One region of the Pseudoalteromonas sp. SG45-3 genome, then DNA from elsewhere that is predicted to be linked to it. Evidence: predicted binding sites of a transcription regulator. Region 1 holds the regulator's gene; each other region holds the start of a gene.
The links. Region 1 encodes sigma-54, which starts transcription at its own class of promoters, with help from an activator protein. Its sites were predicted from a motif close to GTTGGCACGNNNNTNGNNT; they were not measured.
Positions count from the first base shown of each region.

Region 2: a site for sigma-54 is predicted at 2,459-2,477, ahead of H5126_RS15210 (diacylglycerol kinase family protein). Genes of this name have one in related genera too.
Region 3: a site for sigma-54 is predicted at 1,528-1,546, ahead of H5126_RS02890 (LiaF domain-containing protein). Genes of this name have one in related genera too.

Region 1 covers NZ_JACJEN010000004.1:227,370-233,237, reverse strand. The annotation lists gene mgtE (magnesium transporter) at 1-229, opposite strand, end outside; gene H5126_RS07195 (HPr family phosphocarrier protein) at 361-633, opposite strand; gene rapZ (RNase adapter RapZ) at 676-1,521, opposite strand; gene ptsN (PTS IIA-like nitrogen regulatory protein PtsN) at 1,540-1,992, opposite strand; gene hpf (ribosome hibernation promoting factor) at 1,997-2,284, opposite strand; gene H5126_RS07175 (RNA polymerase factor sigma-54) at 2,311-3,810, opposite strand; gene lptB (LPS export ABC transporter ATP-binding protein) at 3,880-4,605, opposite strand; gene lptA (lipopolysaccharide transport periplasmic protein LptA) at 4,602-5,147, opposite strand; gene lptC (LPS export ABC transporter periplasmic protein LptC) at 5,137-5,691, opposite strand; gene kdsC (3-deoxy-manno-octulosonate-8-phosphatase KdsC) at 5,688-5,868, opposite strand, start outside.
Region 2 covers NZ_JACJEN010000014.1:93,324-99,191, forward strand. The annotation lists gene H5126_RS15200 (PLP-dependent aminotransferase family protein) at 1-249, opposite strand, end outside; gene H5126_RS15205 (DMT family transporter) at 353-1,282, shown strand; gene H5126_RS15210 (diacylglycerol kinase family protein) at 1,320-2,189, opposite strand; gene H5126_RS15215 (hypothetical protein) at 2,515-2,655, shown strand; tRNA gene H5126_RS15220 (tRNA-Ser) at 2,874-2,964, shown strand; tRNA gene H5126_RS15225 (tRNA-Ser) at 3,017-3,109, shown strand; gene H5126_RS15230 (RNA-binding protein) at 3,417-3,905, shown strand; gene H5126_RS15235 (aminotransferase class V-fold PLP-dependent enzyme) at 3,889-5,013, opposite strand; gene H5126_RS15240 (monodechloroaminopyrrolnitrin synthase PrnB family protein) at 5,015-5,868, opposite strand, start outside.
Region 3 covers NZ_JACJEN010000002.1:101,771-107,638, reverse strand. The annotation lists partial or broken gene H5126_RS02905 (hypothetical protein) at 1-81, opposite strand, end outside; gene H5126_RS02900 (YqaE/Pmp3 family membrane protein) at 469-627, opposite strand; gene H5126_RS02895 (BON domain-containing protein) at 700-1,266, opposite strand; gene H5126_RS02890 (LiaF domain-containing protein) at 1,595-2,263, shown strand; gene H5126_RS02885 (VOC family protein) at 2,302-2,718, opposite strand; gene suhB (inositol-1-monophosphatase) at 2,962-3,765, shown strand; gene H5126_RS02875 (ABC transporter substrate-binding protein) at 3,819-4,628, opposite strand; gene H5126_RS02870 (GGDEF domain-containing protein) at 4,648-5,868, opposite strand, start outside.

The sequences.
Region 1 (5,868 bases):
GAACATCTTCAGATAATTCTTCAAGAACATCACCCTGCACATCAGGATCGACCAATTGCCAAAGCAGTCGGCGAATTTTATGCGGTGATGATTCTAATAATAATGCGGTATCACAAGGAGCCGTTTTTGCGAGCATGCGCCTAACTTGAACAAATTGACCACTATTGAGTGACTTCGTCACCTGCTTTAGTTGCTGTAGTGGATAATCTTGTTCAAAAGCTTCTGGCATTGGCGTCCTTTATAAATTGTTATATTACTTTATGGGGGGAGGTGAGTTAACTGGCGTTACTAACCTATTTATTTTATATATCTGTTTTAATTGAAGCACTAGTAATGCGAATATTGTTTTTATAAAACAGATTATTCTTGTTCATTAAAGCGTTGTGCTATTAATACTCCAACAGCGTGTAAAGCTTGCTCAGAATCAGGGCCTTTACAAACAACTTTAACTTCTTTTCCTTGGCTACTTTCAAGTAACATTAATGCAAGTACGCTATCGCCTGCTGCTTCTTTGTCATCTTGGAATAATGTGATTGTCGCATCAAATTGTACTGCTAATTGCGCAAGCACAGTAGCTGCTCTGGCGTGTAAGCCTAATTTGTTTTTTATTAAAAAGGTATCTTCACAATGCATAACTTACTCTACCTAAGCTGAACAGGTGATTATTCAGCTATATTATTTTTCTTGCTCGCGATGGCGAATTTTTACATTGGGATGTGTCATTGCAAAACTTTCACCGATAGTTTGCGCTAAATACACAGAGCGATGTTGCCCGCCTGTACACCCAATAGCAATGGTTAAATAACTGCGGTTATTTCTTTCTAAATGCGGTAACCACGTTTGTACAAATGTTTGAATTTGCCATGTGAATTTTTGCACTATGCTGTGATTAGCTAAATAGTCTTTAACCGGTTGATCTAACCCATTTAAAGGCTTCAACTCTGGTTCCCAGTGTGGATTTGGTAAAAAGCGTGCATCAAATACGTAGTCTGCTTCTTTTGGTATACCGTGTTTAAAACCAAATGATTCAAATGTGACAATCAGTTGCTTATCTTTTTTACCTAAAATCTTTTCACGAATAGATTCAGCGAGTTGATGAACACTTAAATCAGTCGTATCTATCATAAAGTCGGCGCGAGTGGTTAATACATCAAGTAATTCTTTTTCTTTTTTGATGGCTAAATCAAGCGGCAACGAGTCTATTGATAGTGGGTGTAATCTGCGTGTTTCTGAAAAGCGTTTGATCAATGTCTGATCGTCGCTATCTAAATAAAACAACGTAGGGTTTGCAAAGCCAGGTAAGTATTCAAGAATATCGTTAAATTCATCTTGTTCTTTAGGGATGTTGCGCACATCAATGCTAACAGCAATTTTATCGTAGCTATCAGACACACTGCGAACTAATGAAGGTAGTAGGTTTACTGGAATATTATCTACGCAATAATAACCTAAATCTTCTACAACGCGCAAAGCAACCGACTTTCCAGAACCAGAACGGCCGCTTATGATAATTAACTCCATTTAACACCCTTTATAAAACTATGATTGATCGACAATAACTTGGTAAAGCTCAGTATCAGATTTTGCACTGCGTAACTGTTTACAAAAATCTTTGTTGTTTAGTTTATCAGCAATGGTTGCTAGAGTCTTTAAGTGCTGCTGGTTATCGCCATCTGGTACGATGAGTGCGACAAAAATATCAACAGGGCGATTATCGATTGCATCAAAGTTTATTGGAGTTTCGCTAACGAGCACTAAAGCCAAAGGCTCTTCTGCACCGCTCATTCTTCCATGAGGAATAGCAATGCCACGCCCTATACCTGTACTACCTAATTTCTCTCTGCTCATTAAAGCATTAAGAATATCTTGTTGCGGTAAATACGGAAGTTTGTCGTGAGCAAGTTCGCTAATGAACTCTAAAATTCTTTTTTTGCTATTAAAAAGGACCGCAGCTTTGCTGCAGTCCTGGCATATAAGTGAACTTAATTTCATCATATTAGTGTCGAGCAAGCTTCTCTTTGTGTTTGATTACTTGGCGATCGAGCTTGTCGATCAACGAGTCAATAGCGGCATACATATCTTGATGTTCTGTAGAGGCAAATAGCTCAGCACCGCTTACGTGTATTGTGGCTTCTGCTTTTTGATTTAATTTTTCTACATCGAGAATGACATGAACATTATTAATATGATCAGAGTGTCTTTCAAGCTTCGCAAATTTAGTATTAATATAGTCTCTTAGTGAATCGGTTAATTCTACGTGACGACCAGTTAAGTTTAGTTGCATAAGCATTACCCTCTTAGTTTAGCGTCTTAAATCAGACTTTTACGCTGATTTGACGGTGGAATAGCAAGAGATTCGCGGTATTTTGCGATTGTACGTCTCGCTACTTTAATTCCTTGCTCAGCCAATATATCCGCTATTTTGCTATCACTCAATGGTTTTGCTGAGTTTTCTGCTGCGATTAATTTTCGGATAAGCGCACGTATTGCTGTAGATGAACATTCACCACCGTTTTCAGTACTTACATGGCTTGAGAAAAAATATTTAAGCTCAAATATACCACGGGGTGTATGCATGTACTTTTGAGTAGTAACACGCGAAATTGTCGATTCGTGCATTTCTACCATTTCAGCCACATCATTTAAAACCATTGGTTTCATGGCTTCAGGGCCATGTTCAAAAAAGCCTTGTTGTTGCTTAACAATACAATTAGTAACTTTTAATAGCGTGTCGTTTCTACTTTCTAAGCTTTTAATAAACCATTTAGCTTCTTGTAAATGTGAGCGAATAAACTGGCTGTCGCCACTTGATTTTACAGTGCGAGACATTGCTGCGTATTGGCTATTAACACGAATTTTAGGCATGCTATCTGGGTTTAATTCGACAACCCAGCGGCCTTTAATTTTTTTAACTGACACATCAGGAATAACATACTCAGATTCTTCCCTTACAATAGTATCTGCAGGTTTTGGGTTGAGAGTATGTATTAGTGTCATTACTTCTTTAAGCTCTTCTTCTTTGAGCTTAGTTTTTTTCATTAATGTACGATAGTCGCGAGCTGCTAATAGATCAATATGCTCGGTTAAAATCATTTTCGTTTCATTAATATAAGGTGTTTCTTTATCAAATTGATTAAGCTGAATACACAAACACTCTTGTAAACTACGTGCAGCAATACCAACAGGATCAAACAGTTGGATGCGTTTTAATACCGCTTCAATTTCATCAAGTTCGACTTCGTTATCATCTTCGTTTTCTTGATTAAAGCTTTCTAAAATCTCTTCGCAGCTTAGTGTTAAAATACCTGAATCATCGACAGCTTCTACAATAGCAATAGCAATAGCTTCGTCTGTAGGGCTAAATGGCGTTAGTTGTAATTGCCACATTAAATACTCATGGAGCGTTTCAGTAGAGGCGCCTTGGTATATTGATTCGTCTTCGGGCATTGGACCTGATGAGGCTGCAGGAGCGGCACTCATGTACTCATCCCAACTAACATCCATAGCCATGTCGTCACTTAGCGTGTCTTTTGCAAGTGCTTCACCAGTATCTTGTTCATATTCGCTCGGAGCATCATCAGCAGATGCGCTAACAGTTATGTCATCGGTATCAGCTTTTTGCTCGTTTTTACCAGCAGCGTCTTCGGAATAGTCTGCCTCTTCAACCTCTAATAGTGGATTACTGTCGAGAGCTTCTTGTATTTCTTGCTGGAGATCCAATGTACTGAGTTGCAACAAACGAATAGCTTGTTGCAACTGTGGAGTCATTGTAAGTTGCTGGCCCATGCGCAGCTGTAGTGATTGCCTCATGTATCTCTAACAATCCTTTTATGTTGTTATAATTAATACTAGCAGATGCTTAAAGACATGGCGTAAATGTTACAGCCTAAATTGCTCGCCTAAGTAAACATCGCGTACTGTTTTATCATTTAATACGTGTTCTGGAGTACCTGATGCAATCAGCTCCCCATGAGAAACAATGTAGGCTTTTTCACAAACATCAAGGGTCTCTCTTACGTTATGGTCGGTAATTAATACACCAATCCCACGATTTTTAAGATGTTCTATTATTTTCTTTATATCTAATACCGAAATAGGGTCAACACCGGCAAACGGTTCATCCAGTAATATAAATTTAGGATCTGCTGCCAGCGCTCGTGCTATTTCTACACGACGACGTTCTCCACCCGATAATGCCATACCTTGGCTATCACGAATGTGTTGTATGCTAAATTCATCTAATAAGTTATTGAGCGTGTCTTCTCTGGCTTGTTTATTTAGTTCTTTGCGTGTTTCTAAAATGGCCATTAAGTTTTGATAAACAGTCAGCTTTCTAAAAATCGATGACTCTTGTGGTAAGTAGCCTATGCCTAATCTAGCACGACTATGCATAGGTAAAAGAGTAATATCGTTATCATCAATAGATATTTTACCTTTGTCGCTAGGAACAAGCCCTACAATCATATAAAAAGTCGTTGTTTTACCAGCACCGTTAGGGCCAAGTAAGCCAACTATACTGCCAGCTTGTACTTCAAGGCCGACGTTTTTTACAACTTCACGACCTTTATAGCTTTTTGCCAATAGTTCTGCTTTTAATGTGCTCATGGTTGACCTTTATCGCCTTTTTTACTTTTTTTAGCTTCGATCGGTACTAAAATTGTGTGAACGCGGTCAGTTGAGTTTTCATCTTTTTCGGCACTGATGAGCTGCTGCTCTATGTCGTAGGTAATGCTTTTAGCATTTATTTTTTGTCCGGCTTGCGAAACTTGTGCATTACCAACAAGCGTTAAAAAACGCTTAGATACATCATAACGTACTTCGTCAGCACTGGCGCTCATAGTCGTGCCGTCTGATTGCTTTTCTTCAAAGTGCGCAGGGCTACCTGTGGCAATTAATAATTGTTTATTATCACCAAGTTCATCACGTTTGTGTACTTCTAGGCGATCGGCTGTAATGCGGCGATTACCGTGAATAATCTCAACGTTTTTCTCAAAAATACCCACATTAGCTTTCAATTGACCTTCTTGCTTGTCGGCACTTATTGAAATTTGATTGGCAGCAGGTTGCGTGTTTTGCTCTGCAGCACTACTATTAAACGCTAGTATAAGTGTAGGAATTATAAGTGATTTTAATATTTTATTGGTCATAATATATGGTTCGCGTATGGTTAATTAGTTTTATCACTTCGGTTTTCAAGTCGGCTTCTAGGCCTTTACCGGTGATTTTTAAATTGGGTCCAGTGATAATGACGGGTTGCTCCGAACGCATTGTTAATAACTTTATATCAACCTGAATATTATCAGCATTGATTTTGTCTATCATGGCGTTATCGGTTAAATTTTTGGCAACCACATTACCTTCTAAAATTAATTGTTTATCTTCATATAATGTTGCTTCGTCTGCATTTATTTGCCACGTTTGTTGCTCGTTATATAAAGTAAAAATGGGTTTTTCAAAAAACGTGAAACCTAATTGCTGGTATAGCTCCATTTTAGCCGCAGTGACTTTGTGGCTAATTTTACCTTGCTCATCATAGGCTGTCTGTTTGAGCTCAATAGCTATGTAATCAGGCTTAGCAACAACTTCAGGCTCAGCCTGAGGCACAATATTTGTTTGTGTAAAATAAGGGTACCAAAGCCAAACCATACAGCTAATGAATAAAACGCTTAATATTATGCGCGCTGCATTCATGAACTAGTGCCTTGTGTAGTCAATGCTTTACCATTTTCAAGCATGAGCAAATCGGTGAGTTCTCTCACAGCGCCAAAACCACCAGGCATTTGCGTTACATAATGTGACAAACGCTTAATAAGAGGGTGGGCATCATTTACTGCAACGGCAAAGCCTACTAACTCCATAACAGGCATG
Region 2 (5,868 bases), on a different contig from region 1:
ATGCGCCATGCTAACGACTTTTAAAAAATACCCTGATTTTTCACGTGCCTCTACTAACCCCTGATCTTCAAGTGTTTGATAAGCTTGCTTCACTGTCGGAATACTAATGTTTAAGTTATCTGCCATTTTACGCAGTGATGGAAGTTTTTCGCCAGGAAGTAAAACCTGCTGGGAGCTCATATCTCTGATCAACTGAATAACTTGCTGATATAGAAACTCATGCCCCTGGCTATTTTTTTGTCTTATCATCACGCATCCAAATCTGTATAGGTTACATTTTTACTTTTCTGTATATGGTAAGTATACAGACAGGTCTTAAAATAGCCATTCAATCGGGCTTTGGAGAGTAACCATGAAAAGTGCAGCGCTATACATTACAACCGTTTTAATTTGGGGTTCTACTTGGTTAGCCATCGAATTTCAGCTAGGTGATATTGCGGTAGAGCTATCGTTATTTTATCGCTTTGCTATTGCAGCACTTTTAATGTGGTTATATGTAGCGTACAAAAAACCGGATATGCGCTTTTCATTAATCGATCATGGCTTTTTTGCTTTGTTGGCTATTTGTAATTTTGCCTTAAATTACTTAATGCTTTACTGGGCACAAAATTACTTAACCTCCGCTATGACCTCTATCGCCTTTTCACTATTGCTGGTTATGAACATAGTTAACACTCGACTATTTTTTGGTAAACCTATCTCAAAACGAATTTATACCGGTGCCGCACTCGCTGTATTAGGTATTACGTGTCTGTTTTGGCCACAGTTACAGCAGTTCGACTTAAGTAACGGTGCATTGGTCGGGTTACTACTTGCCCTTGGTGGCACCTTTGTGGCTTCATTGGGCAACATGGTAAGCGTTCGTAATTCTCGTAAGCAAATTGGCGTATTGCAGGGCAATGCATGGGGCATGTTATATAGTGCTATAGGCTTAGCTTTATATGTATTAATGAACGATGTGCAATTTAGTTTAAACGCCCCAACTAGCTACTGGTTATCATTACTTTATTTATCAATATTTGGCACAGTAATCGCTTTTGGTTGTTACTTTGCACTACTAAAAAATATAGGCCCTGAAAAAGCCAGCTACGTTATTGTTTTATTCCCATTAGTGGCAGTAACACTGAGTAGCTTTTTTGAAGGCTTTGAATGGCACGCAAATACCTTTGCAGGGTTTAGCTTAGTGCTATTAGGTAACGCCATTGTGCTTACCCCAACAAAACGAATTAACGCCTTTTTAGCTAATAGAGCAATAGCTAAAAGTGGCTCCGTCCCCAGTTAGACGCGTTATTAACGCAACTAACGCAAAAGCGCCTACTTTACTGTAGGCGCTTTTTTATTGGCATATGAAAAAGTAAGGCCTGTCCATGCACACTAACAACTGCAGGAGTTTTACCTATCAGCTCACCATCTGCTTCAATCAATAGCCCTTCAGTATTTATGGAAGCTGTATTTAAGCGACTATAGGTAAGGTTTTTTATATACTCATGACGCTTAAAAAATAACTTAATAAAGCTTATTGCATTATAAAAAAGCCCACCCGATCGCATTTGATAACACTCAAGCTGACCATCAATTAAATCTGCTTTTGGCGCTATTTTTAGCCCGCCACCAAAGTACTTATGATTAGCAAATACAGTAATTAAATTTTGATACTGCCGAGCATCGTCATTAAACGTACCTTGTAACTGCTGAGCTTGATAATAAAATAGCTCTTTAATGCTCGTCCAACTGTAATCAAAAGATGAAAAATTAGCTTTATCATTAATAGTTTTAATCACATGAGCATCAAATCCTACCCCTGCAATATTAATAAAATAGCGGCTATTAATTTTTCCTATATCAATGGCTGTCGGTGTATTAAATAATGCCTTTCGCCAATCATCTTCTTTGCAATTAAACCCTCTGGAGAAATCGTTACCTGTACCGCAAGGTAATAATGCTAACGAACAGCTGCTCCCTATTAGTGCATTAACCGCCAAGTTCAATGTACCATCGCCACCTAGTGCAACTACTTTGGGAAATTTACTCAGTAACAACCTTATTTGAGCGCAGTCATCGTCAAAGCTTCCCGTTGTAGTAAATATACAATAAGAAAAGCTGCGTTTTTTACAGATATTTTTAAGCCATGCCAATGATTTTTGGCTCTGTTTTTTGATACTTGGTTTAATAATTATAAGTAGTGACAAGCTTTTGTTTCCAGCAATGTATTTTAGAGTGAGATAACAAACGTTTAATTAAATTTTTTTAATCTGAATAAATAATCAAAAAACATTGTATAAAATGCATAAAAATAAATTAAAAAACCAAAAACCCCAACATCAAAGGGGTTAAAACCAACCGTCATATAAATAGCTATGCAAAAACAGTAATGCAACTTACTGAATCGCATATTAATAAAATCAATTCAGATTAGTTTAACTAATCCCTCAGGCTCAATTTTTATCGTTGTATTTTTAATCAAACAACGTGCAAAATGCACGCGATTTCAACAGATACGACCGGAGCAAAATAATGAAACCAATTAATACATTAAATCAAACAGCAGTAGCGCAAGTAGCCGTTAAACCAACTAACCGTAAAGCAAGAATGTTAGCTAAACTTAACACGATTGGTAAAAGACTAGCACTTAGCGGTGCAGCTCAATATAAATAATCACCCAACCATGATTATTTTTCGGTGCAGCGAACACTCAACCACTAAATGAAGTCACTTATTTAGCTCCCATTGTTTGCTGCAACCTATTTATTTTATTAAAAATTGCCTTAATTTCCCCTTATTTACAAAAAAAACCTCATTTACGTATATTTTTTAGGCAAACAGTCATTTTGCTATTTACACAGCGGTATCACCTAAGTATTATTCTGCGTCACGGAGAGATGGCAGAGTGGTCGAATGCACCGGTCTTGAAAACCGGCATGGGTTTATAGCCCATCTAGGGTTCAAATCCCTATCTCTCCACCATATTTTAATTGGTGGCTTTCTTTACTTCCATCAATACAAACGGTTATGCGTTGGAGAGGTGTCCGAGTGGCCGAAGGAGCTCCCCTGCTAAGGGAGTATAGAGTTTGTAGCTCTATCGAGGGTTCGAATCCCTCCCTCTCCACCATACTTAATTTAAACCACTTAATTGTGGTTTTTTTGTGCCCAAAATTTAACACTGATACTAAATTGGGAGGGTGAGAACCCTCGACAGGGTTCGACAAAATGTCTGGAACATTTTAGGCCGCTGCAAGCGTCGCGCAGCGATTGATTACATGGATGTAAGCAAGTCTATCCCTCCCTCTGGACCATACTTAATTTAAACCACTTAATTGTGGTTTTTTGTGCCCAAAATATATAAAAACTAAACAAATTGTGCCTAGTAATAACTTAGGGCATTATTAACACAACTTTAGCCACTTTTAGGTTTAGCTATGATCCGGTTCATATTGCTATCATTTTGCGCGGCAGCACCATTTTTTACCTTGGCACAAAGTACAACAGTGTATAAGTGTGTAATTAAGGGCGTTCCTACTTTTAGCCAAACGCCTTGCGCTAAAGATGCACAAGTTATTACTCTAAAAGATATAAATGTAATTGAAGCATATAAAAGCTCTACGCCCGGTAAAGGTATTACCGATACCTCTGTTGATGACTACTTAGAGGTTCAGCAAATAGAGCGGGAAATAAAGCGCCTTGAGCTATCTATTGAACAAAGCCAAAAAGAATACGCAGCTAAAAAACAACAAATAGATTATATGACCCAAGATAAGGCCAATCGTTTAGGCGCTTCGTCTATTGCTGATGCTATCGCAACTAAAACAAATTCATTAAAACAAGCCTACGACGCATCAATTAGTCAAACGCAGCAAAAAATAGAGTCATTAAAGCAAAGAAAGCAGCAGCTTAGCCAAAACCCTTAAGCGCTCGTTTTACTATAGAAATAAATTGCGCAACGTCTTCTTGAGTATTATAAATATGTGGCGATACTCGTATTCCAAATTTGCGAGCATCTACACTGACTTTCGCTTTATTAAGCTCTGTAAGTACATGGTCTTGCTGCTTGTTAAAAAACAAAATAACAGTCCCGCTGCATTTATCACCACTCATAGGTGATACAACATATTCGCTTAGTTGCTCATGAATAAGCGTAAGCATCGCTAAGTTATGCACCCTTACCTTGTGAGCTGTTAGCTCTGCAAAGTAGGTAATACTATTTGCGGCAATAATATAAGGCGCTACAGAAGGGGTGCCACCCCAAAACTTGAGCGCACTGGCGTTATATTCAAAGTGGTTAATATCGAACTCAAATGGATTTTGATGCGAAAACCAACCCACATCTTTAGGCTCACAATACTCTATTTGATTTTTGTTAACCCATAAATAAGCTGCACCTGGGCCACCACATAACCATTTAACGCTCGAGCCAATCATAAAGTCCGCATCGAGCACGCTTAAATCAAGCGGTATAACACCCGCTGACTGAGCAACATCAACTATTGATAAACTATTGGTAAATTTACTTATAGCTACAATATCGTACACAGGCGCCTGTACACCTGTATTTGAATATACATGACTTATAAAAACTAAATCGATGTCGGCGGTTATATAACGCTGCCAAACACTAATATCAGTTAGGTTTTCGTGCTCAGGTATAAATATGATTTGCGCGCACTTTGGCAACGCTTTTTGCATTGCAAAACCCATACTCGGAAAATCACTTTGCGCCATAAGCACTTTAGAATTTTTTTGCTGTAGCCGTGGATGCGACATAAGCAATTTTGTTAAGCCACTTGATAAATTAACCTGAGGACAAAACTGCGAACTAGGCGCATTAAATAACTTACCAAGCGCGGTAGTAAATTGCTCAACTGCGGGCAGCCATTGTTGCCAAGGTTCTTTATTTGAGCTCTCCCACGGTAAAAAGTAGTGCTGTGCTAAATATTGCTGCGTATTTTTAAGAGGACGCCCTACCGAGTGGTTTAGTAAATAACAGCCATCAGCCATACAAAAATCATTTTTAAGCATGCTATTTAACCCATTCTTTAAGTGTATTTAGATCGTCAAAACGTGTTTTTATATCGTCGCGTTTGGCACTGGCTCGCCTATCTCTTAATTTTTCGAGCGAATCAAGTAATACATGAAGCGGCGGACCACTTGCTGTTACCTTGCTCATATGCTGCTGTTGCATATTTTTTGAAGGCTGAGCAATAAATTTTTCAACCAATTGATTATGATGACCGACTGCGGTGTCGCCATGTAATTTACACACTTGAATAAATAACGTTGCGTGGCTTTTAAACCAATCTGTATTTTTATATGGCTCTGCTTGTAAAAAGTCATCCATAAAGCTTTGCATACGCATGGCTTCTCGCAGGATTTGTTGATCCTCTGGCATCATATATAAAAACTTATCCACCAGCATTTGCGAGTAACTAGGCTCGTTTGCACTACACAGCCCTAACAGCATATCAATCACGTTAATACCTGCAAAGTCACCAGCATTTGCCCCTCTGTAAACCTCTTTACCTACACGGTACGGTTTATAATAAGGGCGAACGCAGTTAAAAAAGCGATCTGTATCGAGCTCAGAATAAAGTGCATTGTTTGACTCAATTACATCTATAAGCGCTTGTTTAGCTACTTTTAATAACTCACCACACAAGGGATGTGAAATACCTAACGGCAATATTTTTAATAATGCATCACTTGCCCGTTTGTAGGCCAAAATGCCTTGAGTGTTATAATCAAGAAACAGCTTTTCATCAGGTAAATTGGTAAATCGTTTATAAATACCGTTAAGTGCTTTGTTATGAGTAGTTAAGTGGGCGGTAGCAAAACGAGGGGTTACGCCAATGGATGCGCCTATATGCATAGCAAGCG
Region 3 (5,868 bases), on a different contig from region 1:
GACCGATTTAGCAATGTCTGCCGCACTATTTGCCCAGAAGGCCCAACTAAAATAAAAAATGAATGACACAACGCCTGACATTATAAGTCGAATATTCAATTAACTACCTCAACATGCCTAAAAACCTAGTTTAATGATAACACTAGAAGTGAAGGTAATATTGTCACTAAATAATAAGGTATTTGATTGTATATTATGGATGTATAAACACACTAATGTTGAAGATTTCCTAAATGGCATCAAATCAGAATCTGAGCGCGACTGTTAGCTGGAAAGCTTATTAGTAAACAATAAGTATAGTTTTAAAATAATATTGGGAGTGAGTTAAGGAAGTGAATTAATGAGTTGAAGAGCTTTAAAAATTGGATTTAACCTAAAAACTATCTAAAAACTAATATTGTGAGCCGATCGGTACTGAAGTATTTAGCTAAACCTCAGTAGTCGGCTTACACAATATATAATCTGTCATTATTTTTTCGCAATAATGTAGATTGCATGTATTAACCCTGGGAAATAACCTAGCAGTGTTAATAGAATATTTAACCAAAAATGCATACCTAAGCCAACTTGCAAAAACACACCTAATGGCGGTAATAAAACCGAAAGTATTATACGAATAATATCCATGATCAAACTCCATTTAAATTAAACATTGAAAAGACTTAAAGCCCAGTATTACTGGGCCTTAACTATACTGTATTATTCAGCAACAATAGCTAGTTTATCAACTACGTCGCGAACATCTTCAGCATTTTTAGCAATTTTAACTGCTAGTTGCTTTTCAGCTTCAGACTCTACAGAGCCATTCAGAGTTACCACACCGTTGTCGGTATCAACATCAATGTCTGTACCACCTACTTCTGAGTCAAACAGGAAGCGAGTTGTGATTACAGTGGTGATTTTAGCGTCCGTTAGGTCGTTATCATCATCGTCCATCATGTCGTTGCTTTTATCTTCGGTGTCCATGCTTTTAACAACAGTAAGGCTGTTATCAACATCAGTTACACCATCTAGGCTAAGTACAAGTTCTTCTGCTAGCTCTTTATCGAGTTCGCTATTAACTTTACCTGTAAGTACTACCTTGCCATTTTTTACATCAGTGTTAATGTCAAAGTTGTTTAGATTAGTGTTCATAAGTAGAACGGTTTCTGCCTTACCATCAATCCAAGCATCTTTACTTTCGTTTTCCCAGCTGTTTGCTTGGGCACCCATAGCCGTAGTACCAAGAACTAGAGCTGCGATAATAGATTTGTTAAATGTTTTCATAATCTTTCTCCTTTTGATTAAAGACACTTTAACTAATGCGAGCTTCAGGCCAACTTTATTTATACTTAAAATTCAAAGACTTGAATTAATTAAAAGATAAAACCTTATCTATGTTTGTGTAACTATTTACAGGCTACTCGGTAAAACTTTCTCAAATAGTGAAAATAGCTAGATAATTGCTCTTTTGGTTAATCTATCGTTAATATAACAAAACAAAAAACACCGTTAAATAATAACCAATTGATTATTAATGAAATTATATTTGGTACGCGGTTTGCAATCTAACTACAAGAGCAGTATCAATAGTAAATATAAGAAGGAATAACTCATGTCTGTAAAAGTTGAAGACCGCCCAATAGAGCAAGTACGCGAACAAGTGATTGATCAATTAATTTATAATTACAGTCATGGTGTTATTTCTGTTGATGCATTCGAAAGACGTTTAGATAATGCGATGGATGCATCTAATAACGAAGCACTGCTAGCCTTAGTAGAAGACTTAACACTTAATACCGATCAGCAATATAAAGCAGAAAAACAATCGCAATTTACACCACATTATAGTGCACAGCAAAACAGTGATGATGATTTTACATTACGCAGTATTTTAGGATCTAACGAGCGAAGTGGTCAGTGGGTTGTACCAAAAAATATATATTTGAGTAACTTTATGGGATCGGTGGTGCTTGATTTTACCGATGCTATTTTTGCGCATCAAAATGTAACTATTCACGTTAACTGTATTTTTGGTAGCGATGAAATTTACGTACCAGAGCATGTCAATGTAGTGTCTAAAATGTTTTGTATTTTAAGTAGCCTTGAAAATAAATCTGTGTCGCTTAACAAACGCCAAGGCCCTACAATTCATATTGAAGGAAAGGCAGTAATGGGCTCGGTTGAAGTGAAAATAAAGCGCACAATTAAAGAAAAATTTATGAGCTTTGCAAATGAGCTAAAAACCCAGTTTGGCACGGGTAATAATAACCGCTCACTATAATTGAGTAGCAGCACTTTAGCGTGCTGCTTAGTATTTTATTATAAATCGTTATTTCGCTCGCTTGGTATATCACTTAAATACTCTACAAACTCAACTTCAAACCCTGCAGGATCAATAAAGTAGACATTCTTTCTGAAAGGATTTTCGCTACCTTGCTTGCTTAGAGTAAAACCCGCTTTATTTAAGCGCATTACTACTGCGCTTAAATTATTAGTTACATAAGCAAAGTGTGCAAAACCAATTTGATGGCCCGATAAGTTTCTGTTTTCACCTTCACCATGACTGCTTATCGCAATGTAATGCGTGTCATCTCCAAAGTGTACCCAGCGTCTTGGTTTTCCATGCCAATCGCCTCTGCCCTCACTTCTAATCGACCAATGTGGAAATACAGCGCGATAAAATGTAAGCATACTATCTATATCACTCGCGACTAAGTTTACGTGCTCTAAATACATAATGTTATCCTATCAGTTAAGTTAGGAGCACGATAAAACCTCAAGTTAACTTTAGGTAAAGTGTTATTTAAAATTAATTTATTTAAATGCAGATAATTATTTTTTAAAAATATATAAACTTTTCAATCTTGTATAAAAAACAAACACAAGTATTTGGGGTTTATTGTTTACTTTATGGCAAAAGTCGCTAAAATACGCCGGCTGAAATATATAAACGTTCTTTTACAACCCAAAGGTAATACCATGCATCCAATGTTAAACATTGCGGTTCGCGCTGCGCGCAACGCAGGCAAAATTTTACTTCGCGCAAGTGAAGATTTATCAAAAGTTGAAGTGCAACAAAAAGGCGCTAACGACTTAGTAACTAACATTGATAAAGAAGCCGAAGCCGTAATTCGTGACACTATTTTACAGTCTTACCCTACTCACTCAATTGTTGGTGAAGAACTAGGTGAGCATAAAGGCAAGGATGATGATTACCAATGGATTGTAGATCCTATCGATGGAACAACTAACTTCATCAAAGGTATCCCTCATTACGCGGTTTCTATCGCACTTAAAGTTAAAGGTCGTTTAGACCAAGCTGTTATTTATGATCCAATTCGTGGTGAGCTTTTCACTGCATCTCGCGGTCAAGGCACTCAGTTAAACAGTAAACGTCTACGCGTTAGCAAAACTACGGTTCTTGCAGGCACTGTACTTGCTACTGGTTTCCCTTTCAAAAACAAAAACCACATGGATGCATACACTGAAGCGTTTAAAGCATTGTTTGTACACACTGCTGATATTCGCCGTGCAGGTTGTTCTGCTTTAGATATGGCATACGTTGCAGCTGGCCGTGTTGATGGATTTTTTGAAATTGGTTTAAAACCTTGGAACTCTGCTGCGGGCGAACTAATGGTTAAAGAAGCGGGCGGTATGGTTGTAGATTTCGCCGGTGGTAATAACTATAACCACAGCGGCAATATTATCTGTGGTTCACCAAAACTGACTCAAGCAATTATCCGCGAAATTCGTCCAGTATTAACTGAGTCGTTACTTCGCTAATTAAATGCTATTAATAGCATACTAAAAAGGAGCCTAGGCTCCTTTTTTTGTGCCTAAAAATAAGGGTTATCGAGCTTCAACTCTACTGTTTTACCTTTTGTATAAGGTAGTGTATTTAAATCCTTTGCGAAGTATTCATTAAATAATGCATCAAACTCGCCGTTTGTCTGCATTAATATTAAGCCCTCCTCTACTGCCTTTGCCAATTCGGGTTTACTCTTAGTCACAAAATAATAAATACCCGTTGGGTAGCTTATATATAAATCAGGCACAACGACTAAGTTACTTTGTTTGTTTTCAATAAGCTCAGAATTAACCTCAATAAACGAGCGAGGAAAGTAATCTATTCGCCCACGGCTCGTTAAAGTGAACATGGCTTGGTAATTGGTAAGCGGCCTTACACGTAAGCCGTTATAGGACATTATTCTTGTATCTGGCCAGTTGTGACCCTGCACTGCTGAAAACTCTCCTAGCTGCTCTAGGGTTTTTACGTCTTTAAAGCGTGCTACGTTTTGTTTATTAGTGAGTAAAGCCCGCTTTCCTATATAACCTTTAAATAGTGGTATTTTAATAGCTAAAGCAAGTGCCTCTCGCTCTGGACTACTCATACTCCAATACATATCTAGTTCGTTATCATTTAGGTTTATGAGCTTACGTTTTTGCTGATCTGATATGGGAGTCATCCTAATAACCCCAGGATAGTTAACACTCTCAAGTGCACGTACCAGTAGCTCACTTAAGTACTCTTCTCGTGCGTTTTGAGTATCTTGCTTTTGGGCTACATTAATTATTTGCTCTTGCGCCATAAGTGCAAAACTTGCAAGCAGACCAAGTACACTGGTCGAGATTTTTATTGGCAACATAATAATTACCTATTTTTATTTAAATTACCTGCTTATTGCTTGCTAGGCGCACCACTGCGGGCGCAGGCCCTTTACGTTTGCAAATAAACAAATAACTATGGCGATAACGTTTGGCTTCTTTTTTAGCATCAGTTGCGAGTGCTGCAACTTGGTGACTGTTTTTACATTGTTGTAAATCAGGCTCAACTAAGCCAATCGATAACGTTAGTAGCGGCACAAATTGCTTTTCTCCTTCACGATTTGTGGCCCAATACCCTTCGCTCTTTATGTGCTCAGGTGTAAAAAATATACGAGACTGGAGTTGAAATTGCTCAATAATGGTATTACATATATCAACCGCGTTGTGCTGATCAAACACCACCATAAAGTCATCGCCACCTATATGTCCTACAAAGTTAGCACTATTTTTACACGCTTGCACTGTTACATCAGCTAATAGTTTAATTACACTGTCGCCGCTAGCGTAGCCGTATAAGTCATTAAATTGCTTAAAATGATTTAAGTCTATATACGCGAGTGAAAACGGATTACTACCTTTTAATCGCTGCTCTATAGCTTCATTAATTGCCACATTACCAGGGAGCATAGTCAGTGGATTAGCGTGTTGTGCATGGCGTATTTTTTCTTCGGTTATGTGTTTTAAAATATCGCGAAGCGGCGCTAAACCTAAATAAGCGTTTTCTCTGGTTATCACTATATGGCGGCGTATATCAAAGTCTTGCTCAGTTATTTGTTTACTTACGGTATCGAGTAATTGGTTTTCGTCAACGACTAAGGGCTGCTTATCCATCAGTGCAGTAACGGGGCGTTTATCGTAAAGAGCATGCCCATAGGGCGCTGCAAAAACTTCTGTTAATTGATCTCTGTGAAGTAACCCTACTGGCTGGTTTTCAGTATTTAACACTGCAATGCTTATGAGAGATTTATCTTGCTCAAAGAGCTTATGCGCATCTTTACAGCGAGTGTCGCTGCTTATTGCAGGTTGCGTAACCGATAAGCGACCTATGGCCATAGATTGATCAAACAATGTGTTTGATTGCGTAAATGAAAGAGCTTTTAGTTGCTCTGAGCTGAAATCTTCACTTGGCTTTATGCTTGGCTTTTCGAGTAAAAACCCTTGTACATTACTAATGCCTAAGTTTTCTACAAATGTAAGCTCTTCTGGACGTTCGATGCCTTCGGCAATAACCTGAGTATTAGTAGCTCTGGCCAAAATAGTAATAGATTTCAAAAACTCTTT